DNA from 3 places in the Sinorhizobium mexicanum genome. Region 3 is predicted to be linked to each of the others. Evidence: predicted binding sites of a transcription regulator. Region 3 holds the regulator's gene; each other region holds the start of a gene.
What was found. Region 3 encodes LexA, which represses DNA repair genes until DNA is damaged. Its sites were predicted from a motif close to TGTTCNNNNTGTGTTCNG; they were not measured.

Region 1 (5,797 bases), 150 kb from region 3:
TCTCCGAGATCAGCGCTTCGGCGCGGGCAAGTTCCGGATAGGCGCGGCCCATCTGGCCGACGAGTGCCGGCAGGAGCTTCCACATCAGCGGCTCTTGCGCGCCGAGCAGCTGCGCGTGCCGCATCGCGCGGCGCATGATGCGGCGCAGCACATAGCCGCGGCCTTCGTTCGACGGCAGTACGCCGTCGGCGATCAGGAAGGCGGAGGAGCGCAGATGGTCGGCGATGACGCGGTGGCTGGCGCGGCGGTCGCCCTCCGCCTTGACGCCCGTCGCTTCTTCGGACGCAGCGATCAGCGCGCGGAAGAGATCGATGTCATAATTATCGTGCTGGCCCTGCAGGACGGCAGCAACACGCTCCAGTCCCATGCCGGTATCGATCGACGGGCGCGGAAGATCGATGCGCTCTTCCTTGGTGACCTGCTCGTACTGCATGAACACGAGATTCCAGATCTCGATGAAGCGGTCGCCATCTTCTTCGGCCGAACCGGGCGGTCCGCCCCAGATCTGCTCGCCATGGTCATAGAAGATTTCCGAGCACGGGCCGCAAGGGCCGGTATCACCCATCGCCCAGAAGTTATCGCTGGTCGGAATGCGGATGATCCGGTCGTCGCTCAAGCCGGCGATCTTCTTCCAGAGGCCGAAGGCTTCGTCGTCGGTATGATAGACGGTGACGAGCAGTCGCTTGGCGTCGAGGCCGTATTCCTTGGTGATCAGGTTCCAGGCGAGCTCGATCGCGCGTTCCTTGAAATAGTCGCCGAACGAGAAGTTGCCGAGCATCTCGAAGAAGGTGTGGTGCCGGGCGGTGTAGCCGACATTGTCAAGGTCGTTGTGCTTGCCGCCCGCGCGCACGCATTTCTGCGCGGTCGCGGCCGTCGAATAGGGGCGCTGCTCCAGGCCGGTAAAGACGTTTTTGAACTGCACCATGCCGGCATTGGTGAACATCAATGTCGGGTCGTTGCGCGGCACCAGGGGGCTCGACGGCACGATCTCGTGACCGTTCTTGCGGAAGTAGTCGAGAAACATCGACCGGATTTCATTCACGCCGCTCATCTTGCGTCCTATCTGTGCACCATTCCCGGTCGCGACCGCACTTTTGCCGGGCCGCGCACCGCTATCTTCAACCCCGCGTCTATCGGCAATAGACACGCCCTCCAGCAACGTCGGTCGCTGGAACCAAAGGCTTTTATCTTCCGTGTCTCACGCTGTCCAGACGGCAGCAAAAAACCGGCCGTCTAGAAAAACGACCGGCTTCATTCAAAACTTGCCCGCCTCAGATCTTACATTTCGGCAGCCGCATCGCCGTCGTCATCGCTCTCCGGTCCGCCGTTCTCCAGGAACTTGTCGGCGATCAGGCCCGCATTCTGCCGCAGAGCCATCTCGATCTCGCGCAGAAGATCGGGATTGTCACGCAGGAAAAGTTTCGCGTTCTCCCGGCCCTGGCCGAGGCGCTGGCTATTGTAGGAAAACCAGGCGCCGGATTTTTCGACGATGCCGGCCTTGACGCCAAGATCGATGAGTTCACCGGTCTTGGAAACGCCCTCGCCATACATGATGTCGAATTCCACCTGCTTGAAGGGTGGTGCCATCTTGTTCTTGACGACCTTGACGCGGGTCTGGTTGCCGACGACCTCTTCGCGCTCCTTGACCGAGCCGATGCGACGAATATCGAGGCGAACTGACGCATAGAACTTCAGCGCGTTGCCACCCGTCGTCGTTTCCGGCGAACCGAACATGACGCCGATCTTCATGCGGATCTGGTTGATGAAGATAACCATGCAGTTGGACTTGGAGATCGACGCAGTGAGCTTGCGCAGTGCCTGGCTCATCAGGCGGGCCTGCATGCCCGGCAGACTGTCGCCCATTTCGCCTTCGATTTCGGCGCGCGGCACGAGAGCTGCAACGGAATCGACGACGAGGACGTCGATCGCGCCGGAACGGACCAGCGTGTCGGTGATTTCCAGCGCCTGTTCGCCGGTGTCCGGCTGCGAAATCAAGAGGTTTTCAAGATCGACGCCCAGCTTGCGCGCATAGACCGGATCGAGCGCATGTTCGGCGTCAACGAAGCCGCAAATGCCACCCTTCTTCTGTGCCTCGGCGATGGTCTGCAGCGCCAGCGTCGTCTTGCCCGAGCTTTCAGGGCCGTAGATTTCAATGATGCGCCCTTTCGGCAGGCCGCCAATGCCGAGCGCGATATCGAGGCCGAGCGATCCGGTCGAAACAGTTTCGATCTCGATTACACTGTCCTTCGAACCGAGCTTCATAATCGATCCCTTGCCGAACGACCGTTCGATCTGGGAGAGAGCCGCTTCAAGTGCCTTGCTTTTATCCACCGATTTGTCCTCTACGAGCCGCAAAGAGTTTTGTGCCATTTGGTCCCACCTTTAGGTTATTGAAGCTACCGAGGCAATGAAGCCGCCGCAGGAGTTTTTGTACATGGTTTGTTCTGCTTTGGCAATAGAGTGGCAACCAATTGAATGATAACGGTTATTCTCGTTGCGTTCGATTCTTGTTCACGGGCATTGTACCACATTTCCGCAAAGCCCATGCCGAAGCTCGGCCGGGCTTGGCTACACTAGCGCGATTCGCGACCGTGCCGCCTCTGTGAATGCGGATTGAAGCAGTCCAAAGAGGAGCTTTTATGAAGAAACGCGAAATCGCCGTGTTCGGCGGCGCCCACATCGACCGCCGCGGCCGCATCAGCGGCGTGACCGCTCCCGGCGCGAGCAATCCCGGTTCGTGGTTCGAGGAAGCGGGAGGCGGCGGTTTCAATGCGGCGAGAAACCTCGCCCGCATCGGTCACAGCGTACGAATGATCAGCCCGCGTGGCGGCGACGCAGCAGGCGAGATGGTGGCGGCGGCCGCGGCCGCGGCAGGCGTCATCGATTGCCCCTTCACCTTTCTCGATCGGAAAACGCCGAGTTATACGGCGATCCTCGAAAACGATGGCAACCTCGTCATCGCGCTTGCTGACATGGAGCTCTACCAGTTGTTCTCGCCGCGCCGGCTGCAGCAGCGCGCGATACGCGAAATATTGGCGGTAAGCGATCTGGTGCTCATGGATGCCAACCTCCCCGAGGAAACGCTTGTCGCCTTGGTCAACGCGGCATCCGGGGACGGCCGACTTGTGGCCGGCATCGCCGTGTCGCCGGCAAAGGTGATGCGCTTCAGGAAATGCCTCAGCGGGCTCAGCTTCCTGTTCATGAACGAGGCGGAAGCGCGTGCCCTGACCGGGATCGACGCCAGCGACGCCAAAAACTGGCCAACGCTGTTGCGGGAGGCAGGCCTCAGGGGTGGCGTCGTAACACGCGGCGGCGCCGCTGCGGTCGCCTTCGACCGCGGCGAGGCAAGCGTCATTTTCCCGCCAGCCCTCCCGGCGCTGGCGGATGTCACTGGCGCCGGCGACGCCTTGGCCTCGGGGTTCCTCACGGCGCGGCTTTCGGGTTTCGATCTTGCCGGATGCCTGCGCCATGGCATAGCCGCGGCCGGGATTGCGCTTCGCTCGCCTTTTGCCGTTTCGGAAGAAATGTCTCGGGGCAATCTCGAACAGGCGATTGCCCTTGTGCCGGCGCCGCAAATGCTGTCATGAGAACCGACGTTGAACGCCGGGCGGGACGAAAGCATGCGCAGCTTTCCGCCCGCTCTCACTTTCACCTTTTTTACAAACGATCTCGATGATTTTGGTTCGATTCAGCCGAGCATGATCGTGATTTAAGGATAGATTCATGAGCAAGCCCTCCTCCCCGTCCCTGCCGATCGAATATTCCGATGAAGTGGCGGCCGCAAAGGCACGCGGTGCGCCGATCGTCGCGCTGGAATCGACGATCATCACCCATGGCATGCCCTACCCCGGCAACCTCAACATGGCCCGCAGCGTCGAGGCGATCATCCGTGAACAGGGCGCCGTGCCCGCGACCATTGCGGTCATTCACGGTGTCCTTCACATCGGTCTCGACGACGCGAAGCTGGAAGCACTTTCGAAAACGGAAGGCGCGATGAAGCTGTCGCGTGCCGATCTTGCCTTCGCGATCGCCGAACGCCGTACGGGCGCCACGACCGTGGCGGCGACGATGATCGCTGCGGCGCGCGCCGGCATCAGCGTATTTGCCACCGGCGGGATCGGCGGCGTTCACCGCGGCGCGGAAGAGAGCTTCGACATTTCCGCCGATCTGGACGAACTTGCCCGCACCGGCGTGATCGTTGTCTGCGCCGGCGCCAAGGCCATTCTCGACATTCCGAAAACGCTTGAAGTGCTGGAGACTCGCGGTGTTCCGGTCGTCACCTATGACAGCGAAACCTTCCCGGCCTTCTGGTCGCGCGATTCCGGTATCAAGAGCCCATTGATGCTCAACAGCCCCGCCGCGATCGCCAATTTTCAGAAGATGCGCGACCTGCTCGGCATCGACGGCGGCATGCTTGTTGCCAATCCGGTTCCCGAAGGGAGCGAAATTCCGCGCGAGGAGATGGAAATCTACATCACCCGTGCCCTCGACAATGCGGCGAGTGACGAGATCGTCGGCAAGGCCGTCACGCCCTACCTGCTCGACAACCTTTTCCACATGACCGACGGCCGCAGCCTCGACACCAATATCGCGCTCGTGGAAAACAACGCCCGTCTCGCCGCCGAGATCGCGGTCGCACTGACGGCGAAGTAAGTAACGCAACGCAACCCTGACGAGAGGTCGTTACACTTTTCCAGGAATTTGCTCGAAGAAGGCCCGGCATTGGCTCGGGCCTTTTTCATGAACGCGTTAGAGATCAACGCCCGATCAAGAATCCAGCATCTCGCGAACGGCCACTGCCAGCTGTTTCAGCGAGAATGGCTTCGGCAGGAAACCGAATTTCGCGTCGGCCGGGAGGTTGCGCGCAAACGCGTCTTCCGCGTAACCCGACACGAAAATGAACTTCAAGTCCGGGTATTTCTTGCGCAGTTCACGCAGCAGCGTCGGCCCGTCCATCTCCGGCATCACGACGTCCGATACGACGATGTCGACCGCGCCGTTGAGTTCGTCCATGATGTCGAGCGCTTCGACACCAGATCCGGCCTCGTGAACGGTGTAGCCGCGCGTTTCGAGCATGCGCTTGCCGCCGCGGCGCACCGCTTCCTCGTCCTCGACCAGCAGCACGACAGCGGAATCGCCGGTGAGGTCCGCGGGCTCCGATTCAGCCTTAGGCGCGGGCGCCACGACCAGGTTACTGGCCGCCGGCATCGGCGCCTCGGTTGCCGACGTCACTTCGGCTGCGACTTCCTCGACATGGCGCGGCAGCAGAATACGGAAGGTGGTGCCCTTGCCGACTTCCGATTCCGGATAGATATAGCCGCCCGACTGCTTGACGATGCCGTAGACCATCGAAAGGCCGAGACCGGTGCCCTTGCCGACTTCCTTCGTCGTAAAGAAGGGCTCGAAGATCTTGTCCATGATCTCCTGGGGAATGCCGGTGCCCTGGTCGGCGACCTCGACCAGGACGAAGTCGTCCTCCGGCAGCTCCCGTCGTCCGAGCGCCGCCACTTCGCTTGCCGGCAGATTTCGCGTCCGCAGCGTGATAGTTCCGCCTTCAGGCATGGCGTCGCGCGCATTGACGGCGAGATTGAGCAGGACCTGCTCGAACTGACCGAGATCGGTCTTCACCGGCCAAAGGTCTCGCCCGTAGTCAACCTCGACCTTGACATTGGTACCGGTCATCCGGTCGACAAGCATGCGCAGGTCGCCGATGACGTCGGTGAGGTTAAGCACCGTCGGGCGCATCGTCTGCTTGCGCGAGAACGCAAGCAGCTGCCGCACGAGCACGGCGGCGCGA
Region 2 (5,797 bases), 1.5 Mb from region 3:
CGTGCCGCGAGCGAGGGGTGTTCCGCGCAGGAACTCGGCGACGGCGAGCGGCTTGCCGCCGGCCTTCTGCAACCGGGTCGGCCGCACCGCGCCGTCGCCGCAGGCAATGGTTAGTGCCTCGTCCAGGACGGTGCCAGCCGCGTCGGCTCCGGCGGCTTTCTCGGAATTCAGCACTTTTATGCGTTCCGGCTTTCCAGCAATCGTCAGTTCGAACCAGGCTCCGGGAAAAGGCGAAAGGCCACGAATGTGGTTGTGAACCTCGCCCGCCGGCCTGGTGAAATCGATCCGGGTCTCCGCCTTGCTGATCTTGGCAGCGTAGACGGCCCCCCCCTCCGGTTGCGGCGTCAGCGGCAGCTCACCCAGTTCGAGCTTCGCCATCGCCTCCTTCATCAGGGCCGCGCCGACCTGCATCAGCTTGTCGTGCAGCTCGCCAGCCGTCATCGTCTCGCCGATCGCAACGGCCTTGGCGAGCGCGACCGGGCCGGTATCGAGCCCCTTGTCCATCTTCATCACCATCATGCCGGTCTCGTGGTCGCCGGCCATGATTGCGCGCTGGATCGGCGCTGCCCCGCGCCAGCGCGGCAGCAGCGAGGCGTGTCCGTTGTAGCAGCCATGCCTCGTTCCCTGGAGGATCGCCTCGGGCAGCAGCAAGCCGTAGGCGACGACGACGGCGACGTCGGCGTTGAACTTGGCGAAGGTCGCGCGATCAGAAGCATCCTTAAAGTTCGGCGGGGTCAGAACGGGGATGCCGAGAAGTTCGGCTGCCTGATGAACCGGAGACTTCTGCAGGTCGAGACCACGTCGCCCGCCAGGACGCGGGGGCTGCGTGTAGACCGCGGCGATCTCATGGCCAGCCTCGGCGAGTGCGACAAGCGTCGGCACAGAGAATTCCGGCGTTCCCATGAAAATGATGCGAAGCGACAAGGCGGCAAACTCCGTCTCTTGAAATCAGGCTGCGCCTGCGATTTCCGGCACCGGTGCGCGGCGCTCTCGATAAAGAGTTGGAGCGGGATGCTCGTCTCACCCCGCTCGCGATCTCAAATCGCTTTGGCGCCGCGTGTCTTGGCTGCCTTGGTGAACTTGCGGATCACGATATCCCGCTTGAGCTTGGAGATATGATCGATGAACAGGACGCCGTTCAGATGATCGATCTCGTGCTGCAGGCAGGTGGCAAGCAGGCCATCCGCCTCGAGCGTATGCTCCTTGCCGTGGCGATCGAGATATTCGACGGTAATCGCCGCCGGGCGCTCCACTTCGGCGTAGTAGTCCGGGATCGACAGGCAGCCTTCCTCGTAGACCGAGCGCTCATCGGCGGATCTGACGATTTTCGGATTGATGAAGACGAGCGGGGTCTTCTCCTCGCCTTCCTTCGACACGTCGAGAACCAGGAGGCGCTTCGGCACGCCGATCTGGATCGCCGCAAGGCCGATGCCCGGCGCGTCGTACATGGTTTCCAGCATGTCGTCGGCGAGGCGGCGGATGTCGTCATCAATGGTCTCCACCGGCTTGGACACCTGGCGCAGAACCGGATCGGGAAGGATGATTAGCGGCTTGATCGTCATGCTGATCCCATAGCCGATCTTTCCGCTTGCGCGCAAGAACATTGCCTCCGGCGAAGATCGGACACGCCGCGCTTGTTGTCCGCAACGACCGGAATAGGTTTGTTCTTGTTTTGATCTGGTTTTTGGGCACGAATCTGTTAGGCTGCAGCCATGGAGCCCATCGCCTTTTCCTTCGACCATCCCTTGTTCCTGCTCGGCGCCCTGCCCGTCACGGCCGGTCATCTCGCCACGGCCGCCGCACTTCTCATGACGCTCGCGAGCCTCATGCTTGCGCGCCGGGCAAGATTTGCCCGCGCCGGCGAGCGTGACGAGCAGATGGCGACGCTTCTCGCTGCGCAGACGGAATTGCAGGGCCGCATCGCCGCCATGGCGGACGTTTTCGGCACCCGTCAGGCGGAACTCAACCAGTCTATCAGCCAGCGAATCGACGGCATGACGCACCGCATTGGCGCCTCGATCAGCGAGCAGACGAAAGCGACCCACGAAAACCTTCGCCGTCTGCAGGAGCGGCTTGCCGTGATCGACAGCGCGCAGAACAACATTCAGTCGTTGGCCAAGGACATGGCCGGACTGCAGACCATCCTGGCGAACAAGCAGACCCGCGGGGCCTTCGGCCAGTCGCGCATGGAAGCGATCGTTGCCGACGGGTTGCCAATGGGCGCTTTCGCCTTCCAGACAACGCTTTCGAACGGCGCCCGCCCGGATTGCACGATCCGCATGCCGAACGGCCAGCCGCCGCTCGTCATCGACGCGAAGTTTCCGCTCGAAGGATGGAACGCGATGCGCGACGCGGCGACGGCCGAACGGCGGCAGCAGGCGGCACAGACGTTCCGCCGTGACATGGAGGTGCATATCCGCGATATCGCCAGCAAGTATCTCTTGCCGGGAGAAACACAGGAGACGGCCTTCCTCTTTGTGCCTTCCGAGTCGATCTTCGCCGAAATCCACGAGCACTTCGAGGCGGTCGTGCAAAAGGCGCATCGCCAGCGCATCGTCATCGTCTCGCCGTCGCTGCTGCTTTTGTCGATCCAGGTGATCCAGGCGATCCTCAAGGATGCGCGCATGCGCGAGCAGGCACACCTGATTCAGGGCGAAGTCGCGCGGCTGATGGACGACCTTTCACGGCTCGACGAGCGTGTGCGCAAGCTCCAGGGCCATTTCGCCATGACGCAGAAGGACGTCGAGGACATCCTCATCTCGTCGGACAAGTTGACCCGGCGCGGCGCCAAGATCGAGGCCCTGGAACTCGCGGCCGAAGCCGCGCCCGCAGAGGGCGACAGCAGCGGACGGCCGCTGGACAACCGGATGGGGCAATTGAAGCTGCGGGTGGTTGACGAGGACTGACGCGGTCGGGCACTCTTCGCGAAAATCAATAATCCGACGAGGGCATCTCCACATGATCACTGTCCTTGGGTCCATCAACATGGACCTGATCGCTACGACCGCGCGCCTGCCGAAGCCCGGCGAAACCGTTGCCGGAACAGGCTTTTCGACCGCCGCCGGCGGCAAGGGCGCAAACCAGGCGCTGGCTGCCCGCCGCGCCGGCGCGTCAGTGCGCATGGCCGGCGCCGTCGGGTGGGATAGTTTTGCGGAGGGTGCGCTGGCGCTGCTCAAAGAAGGGGGAGCCGATCTTGGCCTTATCAAGACGGTGGATGAGCCTACCGGTACGGCACATATCATCGTCGGTGGCGACGGCGAAAACGTCATCGTTGTCGTCGCCAGCGCCAATGCAACGGTGAGCGAGAGCGACGCAACGGCGGCGCTCGATGCAATGTCGCCTGGCGACACGCTGATGCTGCAGCTCGAAATCCCGGCCGCCTCCGTCGAAAAGGCGCTTGGGGAAGCCAAACGCCGCGGTATTCGTTCGATCGTCAACATCGCCCCACTGACGCCCGAGGCCGCCCGTCTCGGCCGAATGGCCGATATCGTGATAGCCAACGAAACCGAATTCGAACTGCTGGCCGGCAAGAGCGGCATCGACGGTGCTGAGCGCGAGGCGGCGATGAAACGGCTCCACGACGAAACCGGCCGGACCGTGATCGTGACGCTTGGCGCCGAGGGCGTGATCGCCATTCATGACGGTGCCGTTCATCGCGCCAAGGGCCTGACCATCGAACCGGTCGACACCGTCGGCGCCGGCGATACGTTCTGCGGCTATCTGGCCGCGGGCCTCGACGCCGGCCTCCCCCTTCCCGACGCGCTGCGGCAAGCGGCGGTCGCCGGATCGCTTGCATGCCTCAAGCCCGGTGCGCAACCGGCCATACCGCTGGCGTCCGAGGTTGCCGCCTGTCTGTAAGCGACAGCGCCGCGTTTTGCCTCCCATTTCGGCCCATTTCGCAAACCCGACAGCATATGTCGCGTCGATTAAACTCGGCGGGCAAGACTTGCGTGTCGCGACCTTGATTTAGCCTCGGCGTTGGCTGGATCTTAAGATTTGATCCTCTATTCAGACGCATGAGAAGGTCGAACGTCCTACAGCGCCGCGCGTCTCATCAGACGCGCAAGGGACGCTGTAGCACTTTGAAGTGCTGCATGTTTTATCCTTAAATCGGCTACGATTTAAGGAAACATGCAGTAAGGTTTGGCCGCCTCCTTCGTGCCGGTTGGCATCATGGCGCTCCATGACGGAGTTTCACCCCACAATTCGGAATGCGTCACGCCGTGGGCGACAAGCCCGCGGACCTCTCAGTATGTGAGGATTTCATGTTCAAGTTCCAAGCCAAATCATTGGCGACCAAGCTGATCGCTGTGACAGGCGGTACGATCGCACTCGTGCTGCTCGCCTCGAATTTCGTTCTCATCTCCCAGACACAGAATCGCGTCGAGACGCTTGTCCTCGACGACGCTGACAGCGAAGCACACGCCATCGCTTCCGAGATCGCGGGCAGCGTCGGTGAACTCGCGGCAGCCGCGCGCACCATGTCGGGCGTTCTCGGTCGGGGCCACGCCGGGCAGTCCATCGATCGCACCGGCGCCGTCAATCTCTTGAAGGCTAACCTGGAGCAGCACAAGTTCGCCTTCGGAAGCTGGTTCGCCGAGGAACCGAAGGCCTTCGATGGGAAGGATGTCGTCAACAATACGGAGCTTGGCGGTAACGCAGACGGCGCATTCACGCCCTACTGGTCGAAGAACCGCAACGGCGAAGCGCAGCTCTCGACCTTCAAGGCCGACTATGCAGCTGAATGGTACGCCCTCGCGGCCAAGAGCGGCAAGGGGGCGATCACCCAGCCGTACCTTGCCGAAGGCACCGACGTCCCCACCACGATGAGCTCGATCGCCTATCCGGTGATGTCCGACGGCAAGCTGATCGGCGTCTCCGGCGTCGACATTTCGCTCGCCTCGCTCGCCGACGACCTCGCAAAGGTCAGGCCTTTCGGCTCGGGCCGGGTCTACCTGCTGTCGCAGAGCGGCAAGTGGCTCGTGGCGCCGATCCCGGATCTGTTGATGAAAGATTATGACGGCGAAGGCGCCGACATCGTCAAGAACGCCCTGTCGTCGGCGACGTCCGGCACGATCAAGAATCTAACCTACGACGGAAACGAGCCCTTCGATCGCGTCGTCTATCCCTTCAAGCTGCCGAACGTCAACGCCAACTGGGTCGTGCTCGTGGACGTGCCGCGTGCGGTAATCAATGCGCCGGTCCGCGATCAGACCTATATGATGATCGTCGGCGGTCTTGTGGTCCTCGCTGCCGTGCTCGCCGGCCTTTACTTCGCAGTTCGCCGCTTCGTGCAGAAACCGCTTGCCGGGCTTGTCAGCGACGTTCAGACGCTTAGCGACGGCGACTATACCAAGCCGATCGCCGGCCAGGATCGCTCGGACGAAACCGGCTCCGTTGCCAAGGCGCTGGAAGGTTTCCGCCATCAGCTCGCCGACACCAAGCGCCTCGAGGGAGAAGCCCGCCACCAGCGTGAACAGGCAGAGATGCAGCGCAACCAATCGGAAACAGAGCGCGCCGAAAGCAATGCCCTGCAGCGCGATATCGTCGCCCGCCTCGGCAAGGGCCTGTCGCATTTGTCGGCCGGTGACCTCGCCTTCCGCATCACCGACGAATTCCCGGGCGAATACGCGCAACTGAAGCGTGATTTCAACGCGACGATGGAGAGCCTCGAAGAGACCATCCGGACCGTCAATCACTCGGTCGTCAACATCGGCAGTGGCACCTCCGAGATCAGCAATGCCGCGAACGACCTCTCGCACCGGACGGAACAGCAGGCAGCGAGCCTCGAGGAAAC
Region 3 (5,797 bases):
GATCGCGCCGTTCGGTTCTGTCTTGGCAAGTTCGGCGGCCAGTCGCCCCGAAATCTTCACGTAGTTGTTGGGATTTTTGTACGGCACTGCGGGAACTTCGACGAGTTCGGCACCCAGCAGGCGCAGCGCGTCCTTCTTTTCCTGACTCTGCGTTTCGGGAATGACGATGACCGTGCGATATCCGAGCGCGCTCGCGACGACCGCGAGACCGATTCCAGTGTTGCCGGCGGTGCCTTCCACGATGACGCCGCCGGGCTTCAACTGCCCGGATTTTTCCGCCTGGCGGATGATCCAGAGGGCGGCGCGGTCCTTGACCGATTGCCCCGGATTGAGAAATTCCGCTTTGCCGAGGATGGTGCAGCCGGTGGTTTCGGAAACGGCCTGGAGCCGGATCAACGGCGTGTTGCCGATCGCTTCGAGCACGGACGGAAGAACGGTCATTTTGCAAACCTCACGCTGGACGGAACGGACACCGGGTTTCAACCCAGCATAATCCCTGATGAACGACGATCCGATAAACATTTGGTTTACAGGCAAGATCGCCGAAATATTGGCGTGTTTTCGGCTCAGCCTGTGCACGAGGCAAGAAATAGCGTTTCGCAGCTAACCTGTCCCGGGCAAAATTCGTCTCGGTCGTGAAAAGATCGGTCGTACGAGGAAAATTTGGGAAGGCGCTGCCGTCGGAGAGGTATTGAGCCCGGGCCGGGGGAGACAGCCACGGGCTTTGGAAGGGAAAGCCCTTCCCGATGGACGCGAGGACGAAATGACGACAGCATTCACAGCCCGACCCGAGCATGGACTGGTCTGGATAACAGGGGCGAGTTCGGGCATCGGCCGCGCCGTGGCCCTCAGGCTGGTTGAGGAGGGCTACTCGGTGGTCGTCACGGCACGCAGCCACGAGAAGCTCGTGGCACTTCAGCATGAGGCTTCAGGACCGGGCAGGATCGTCGTTCTCGATGGCGACGTCACCGACCCGCGTGACATGGAGCGCTTGCTGGCCGCCATCGAATACGACCACGGGCGGGTGGCTTTGGCCGTGCTCAATGCGGGGGTCGCGATTCCGGTGCGCGGCGATGATCTTGGTCGGGAAGCCTTCGACAAGAGCTTCGCCGTCAATCTATATGGCGTCGTCAATTGCCTCGTGCCCGTTGTCGAGCACATGAAGACGAACGGTCATGGCCAGATCGCCGTCGTGTCATCGGTGGCGGGATACTGCGGCCTGCCGATGAGCGCCGCTTACGGAGCCACCAAGGCGGCACTCATCAATATGGCTGAGAGCTTGAAATTCGACCTCGATCGTCTCGGTATCCGCATGCAGTTGATCTGTCCGGGCTTTGTCGACACGGCCGCTTCGGCCAGAGGCAAGTTCCCGCGACCGGCTCTGGTGAGCGTCGATGAGGCGGCGGAGCGCATATGCCTCGGCTTGAAATCCGGGCGCTTCGAGATCACCTTCCCGAAACGCTTTACCTATGCCGTTAAGCTGGTGCGGTTCCTGCCTTATGGCGTCTACTTTGCGCTTCTCAACTGGCTAATCCCCCAGCGTGCACCCGCAGCCGCCATGAAAAAGGAGCAATCCCGTTCAAAGGGGCGGCCTCGTCAGGCAGTGTGAAGCACGAGTACCGCGCCGAAGACGAGCGACAAGCCGACCCAGCCGACAGGTTTCAGTTTCTGACCGAAGAAGAGGCGCCCGCAGATCGCTGTGCCGAAGATGCCGGTCGCGCCGAGCACTGCATAGGCGATGGCAAGTTCCATACCTTTGATCGCTTCGGCGAGCAGCGCGAATGCGGCAAGTACCAGGAGAATCGAAAGCACCCCCCAACCGCGCCGCGCGAAGCCGTTCGACTTCGTGGACGCCAGATTCGCTGCGACGTCGAGGATGCCCGCCATAACCGCGAAAGCGAAATAGAAGCCGTCTGCGCTCATCGGGCTGCTTCTCCCTCCGCTTCCTCTTCCGGCACCTCACCGGCGTTGACAAGCAGTATTCCGACGATAGCCATTGACAGGCCCAGCATCTCGCGACCGCTCAGCACATGGCCAAAGACGAACACGGAGACAAGCGTGATGAGGGCGACACCGGACCCTTCCCAGATGGCATAGGCGACGCCGACGGAGATCGTCTTCACGGCCTTGGCAAGGAACACGTATGAGAGCGCGATCGAGGCGTACATGATCGCATGCCCGACATAGGAGCCGGAGGCGGAAGCAGCCTTCATCGCGGTGAGACCGGCGACCTCTGTCGTGATTGCGAGAATCAGGAAAAGCCATGCAACACGCATGAGGAACCTTCAGAGACTATACCGACAAACGAAAAGAGCCATTCGGGCCTTCGCCGCGAATGGCTCTTTGAAACTGGCTCCCCGGGCCGGATTCGAACCGGCGACCTATCGATTAACAGTCGAGTGCTCTACCGCTGAGCTACCAGGGATCATCTGCGCCGCAGAAGTGAGGCTGCTAATACAAATGCTTTTTCGATTTGCCAAGCGGTTTTTCAAAAAAAATGACAACGTCGGTTGCGAGGCTGTGGAGAAGGCCCCAATTCTGGGGAGGAGTATGAAAGAGCAATAATGACGAACGACAGGAAAGAACGGCATTTCGGCATTGATCCGCAGACGCACGAACTCGTCCTCGGCAAATGGCGTATGAACTTGCCCGACTCGCCGGTGCTGCGGATTCTCTTTGGCACGCTCCTTGTCTTGGGCGGACTGCTGGGTTTTCTGCCGGTACTAGGCTTCTGGATGATTCCTCTGGGACTGCTCGTGCTTTCTCACGACATACCCGCAATCCGCCGCCGTCGCCGCAAGCTGGCGGTCTGGTGGGCGCGCTGGCGCGGCCAGCAAAATTCTTCCGACAAATCCTGAAAGGGCACATGCGGCAGCGGAGCGCCAGGGGCCGCATTGTCGGAACGCTGCGGAGAACGGGGATGACCTCGCGTCGTCCCACCCTTTTTCGGACCACTCCCCCTTGCACTCCTCATAGATTCGTTCTAAACGCCGGCCATCGCTTGATCGATCGGGCGTGTGAGGCCTCGTGGCGGAGTGGTGACGCAGAGGACTGCAAATCCTTGTACCCCGGTTCAATTCCGGGCGAGGCCTCCAAAGCTTTATTTCAAGAAAATCAATGACAAGTGCGTAGGCAGACGCTTTGTTGTTTGGCTGACGGCACAGTCGTTCGGCGCGCAAACGCGCTTCGCGGCGATCGGTGCTGTCATGAACGCGATCGGCGCCTAAGGCTGTAAAGGCCGTTCGCTTGGCCGCCCAAAGTTGCAGCGTGATTTTCTACTGCATGTCTTTGTCCTTGAGTCGACCTCGACTTAAGGACAAAGACATGCAGCAATTCAGTGCTACAGCGACCGTTGCGGTGCGATAAGACGCAGGGCTCTGTAGGCGCCCGCTGGCCTGCGCAAGTCGGATCGCGGTGCCCGACTTTTGCCGGGCAATAGCCCGGCTCAATTAGTGATAGCGGCGAATAAGGCCGACGAGCTTGCCTTGGATCTTGACGCGGTCCGGCCCGAATATACGCGTTTCATAGGCCGGGTTGGCCGCTTCGAGCGCAATGGACGCGCCTTTTCTGCGGAACCGCTTGAGGGTTGCCTCTTCGTCATCCACAAGTGCAACGATGATGTCGCCGGGATTGGCCGTGCTCGTATTCCGAATGATCACGGTATCGCCGTCGAAGATGCCCGCCTCGATCATCGAGTCGCCCTTGATCTCGAGCGCGTAGTGTTCGCCACTGCCGATCATCTCCATCGGGACGGAAATATCGTGTGTGTTGTTCTGGATCGCGGAAATCGGGACACCGGCTGCGATTCGCCCCATGACCGGCACTGAAACCGATGCAGTATCGCTCGGCGACGCCGATTTGGCTGTGGCGGCAGGCGCGGCAGGTGGCTTGCCCAGGCTGCCTTCGATCACACTTGGCGAGAAGCCACGCCGAGGCTGCGGGTTCGCCGTGTAGGCCTCGGGCAGCTTGATGACTTCTAGTGCGCGCGCCCGATTGGGAAGACGGCGAATGAACCCGCGCTCTTCAAGCGCGGTGATCAACCGATGGATGCCCGACTTGGAGGCGAGGTCCAGTGCGTCTTTCATCTCGTCGAAGGACGGCGGCACCCCGGATTCCTTCATTCGTTCGTGAATGAACAGAAGCAATTCCTGCTGCTTGCGGGTTAGCATGGCGCGTCACTCCAGAATCGCGAAACAAATCAAGAACAGACACTATCTGTTCCATATGTGTTCCGCAAGTGCCTAAAATTCCGTGAATATCTGGCTATCGCGAATTCCTGTGGAGACGCGTCGACCGTTCCGCCGACTGCCTCGCCGTCCGCAAAAGGGCAGGGTCGCGCTTCCGGTCTTATATTTTCGTCAGCTTGGTAAGGGCGTCGGGGTTTGTGCGCGCCGCCGCCGTGATCTCCTGGATCAGGGCCTGGCTCGCGACCGGAATCGAGACGTCCGATCGGAAGATCAGCCCCACCTTTTGCGGTGGCACGAGCTCGTGGATGTCGAGCTGAGCGGATATGTCGATCTCGACCAACGAACCGGTCTCGAGCTCGATGCGCACGGCGTCCTGGCGCACAAGGCCGATGAACTCGCTCTTCTGAAGAATGTTCTTGACGAACATCGGAGAGCCGCTGCGCAATACCGATTTATTGAATTCGGTACCGACAAGCTTGCGGAGCGCGCCTTCGAGATCGCGGTTGCCGGTCAGTACCACCCAAGGATACTGCGTCAGTTCGCTGAGCTCGATCTGGTGGCCCTCGAGCATGGGGTGACCGGCGCGTACGACGAGGATCATGGAATCGAGATAGAGTTCGCTCTGTTCGACATCGGGCGGAAGATCCTCTGGCTCGAAGAGGGTGGCGATCAGGAAATCGAGATCCCCGAGAAGCAAGGGACGGATCAGGTCGCTGCGGGTACCATTGGCGATGTTGATGGTGAGGCGCCGCTCGTCAGTCACAAGTCTGAGGATCGCGAATGCCAGCGTGCGGCTGTCGGGGCCAAGCGGAGCGCCGACGTTGATCTCGCCCGAGCCGAGCGTGCGGAGCGCTTTGATATCGCTCTCCATCTTGCGCATCTCGGCCGCAATGCGCCGGGCGTGATCGAACACCGCTTCGCCGAAAGAGGTGAGCGTGATGCCGCGAGGCCCGCGGTCGAGCAGAGGGACGCCGAAAGCATATTCAAGCATCTGGATGCTTTTCGAAAGCGCCGGCTGGGAAAGATTGAGGCGTTGCGCGGCCTTGTTCAGGCTGCCCAATTCAGCGACTGCAAGGAATCGGTTGACCGAACGCAGATCCATATTTCACCTCCCCGAGAAACTGGATTTGACGATAGTCAGTTCTAACTTTTGGTTTGAACGATATCAAATCATTCTTCTTGATTTTAGAACTTCCCAACCGCAGACTTCGATCATTCCCGGCGGCCACAATCGATTTCCGCAAGGGAAGACCGAAGCGAGAAATCCTTCAGGACGGGGTTGTACGAAGCCGTGAGGAGACGGTGTCGCACAATCGAAGCGACGGTCGAGGAGGAGTATTTCCGGACAGTCCGGATTCAATCATCGCCTGATCATGGTCGGCCTTCAGGGAACGCGCCGCGCGTCCCAAGGGTCTCGGCTGGCTTTTCTACAGCACCGCGTCAGACGCGCAAACGGCTGTAGTACTTTGAATTAGTGCATGTTTTTATCCTTAAATCGGATCCGATTTAAGGAAACATGCAGTAGGCACGGGGAGGATTGCATGTCAGTAAGAGTTGGATTCGTGGGTGTCGGCGCAATGGGATTGGCCATGGCATCGCACGTGCTGAAG

Region 1: the regulator LexA is predicted to act here: its motif matches at 2,498-2,515, upstream of recA (recombinase RecA).
Region 2: the regulator LexA is predicted to act here: its motif matches at 1,663-1,680, upstream of FKV68_RS02495 (DNA recombination protein RmuC).

What each region holds. Positions count from the first base shown of each region.
Region 1 is NZ_CP041238.1:2,168,956-2,174,752, forward strand. Features, by position in the region: gene alaS (alanine--tRNA ligase) at 1-1,051, opposite strand, end outside; gene recA (recombinase RecA) at 1,279-2,370, opposite strand; gene FKV68_RS10245 (carbohydrate kinase family protein) at 2,640-3,587, shown strand; gene FKV68_RS10250 (pseudouridine-5'-phosphate glycosidase) at 3,724-4,653, shown strand; gene cckA (cell cycle histidine kinase CckA) at 4,768-5,797, opposite strand, start outside.
Region 2 is NZ_CP041238.1:530,198-535,994, reverse strand. Features, by position in the region: gene fmt (methionyl-tRNA formyltransferase) at 1-924, opposite strand, end outside; gene def (peptide deformylase) at 1,038-1,562, opposite strand; gene FKV68_RS02495 (DNA recombination protein RmuC) at 1,713-2,906, shown strand; gene FKV68_RS02490 (ribokinase) at 2,959-3,858, shown strand; gene FKV68_RS02485 (methyl-accepting chemotaxis protein) at 4,266-5,797, shown strand, end outside.
Region 3 is NZ_CP041238.1:2,020,551-2,026,347, forward strand. Features, by position in the region: gene FKV68_RS09575 (cysteine synthase A) at 1-441, opposite strand, end outside; gene FKV68_RS09580 (SDR family NAD(P)-dependent oxidoreductase) at 764-1,609, shown strand; gene FKV68_RS09585 (SMR family transporter) at 1,597-1,923, opposite strand; gene FKV68_RS09590 (SMR family transporter) at 1,920-2,276, opposite strand; tRNA gene FKV68_RS09595 (tRNA-Asn) at 2,351-2,425, opposite strand; gene FKV68_RS09600 (hypothetical protein) at 2,565-2,858, shown strand; tRNA gene FKV68_RS09605 (tRNA-Cys) at 3,022-3,095, shown strand; gene lexA (transcriptional repressor LexA) at 3,450-4,169, opposite strand; gene FKV68_RS09615 (LysR family transcriptional regulator) at 4,348-5,289, opposite strand; gene FKV68_RS09620 (NAD(P)-dependent oxidoreductase) at 5,666-5,797, shown strand, end outside.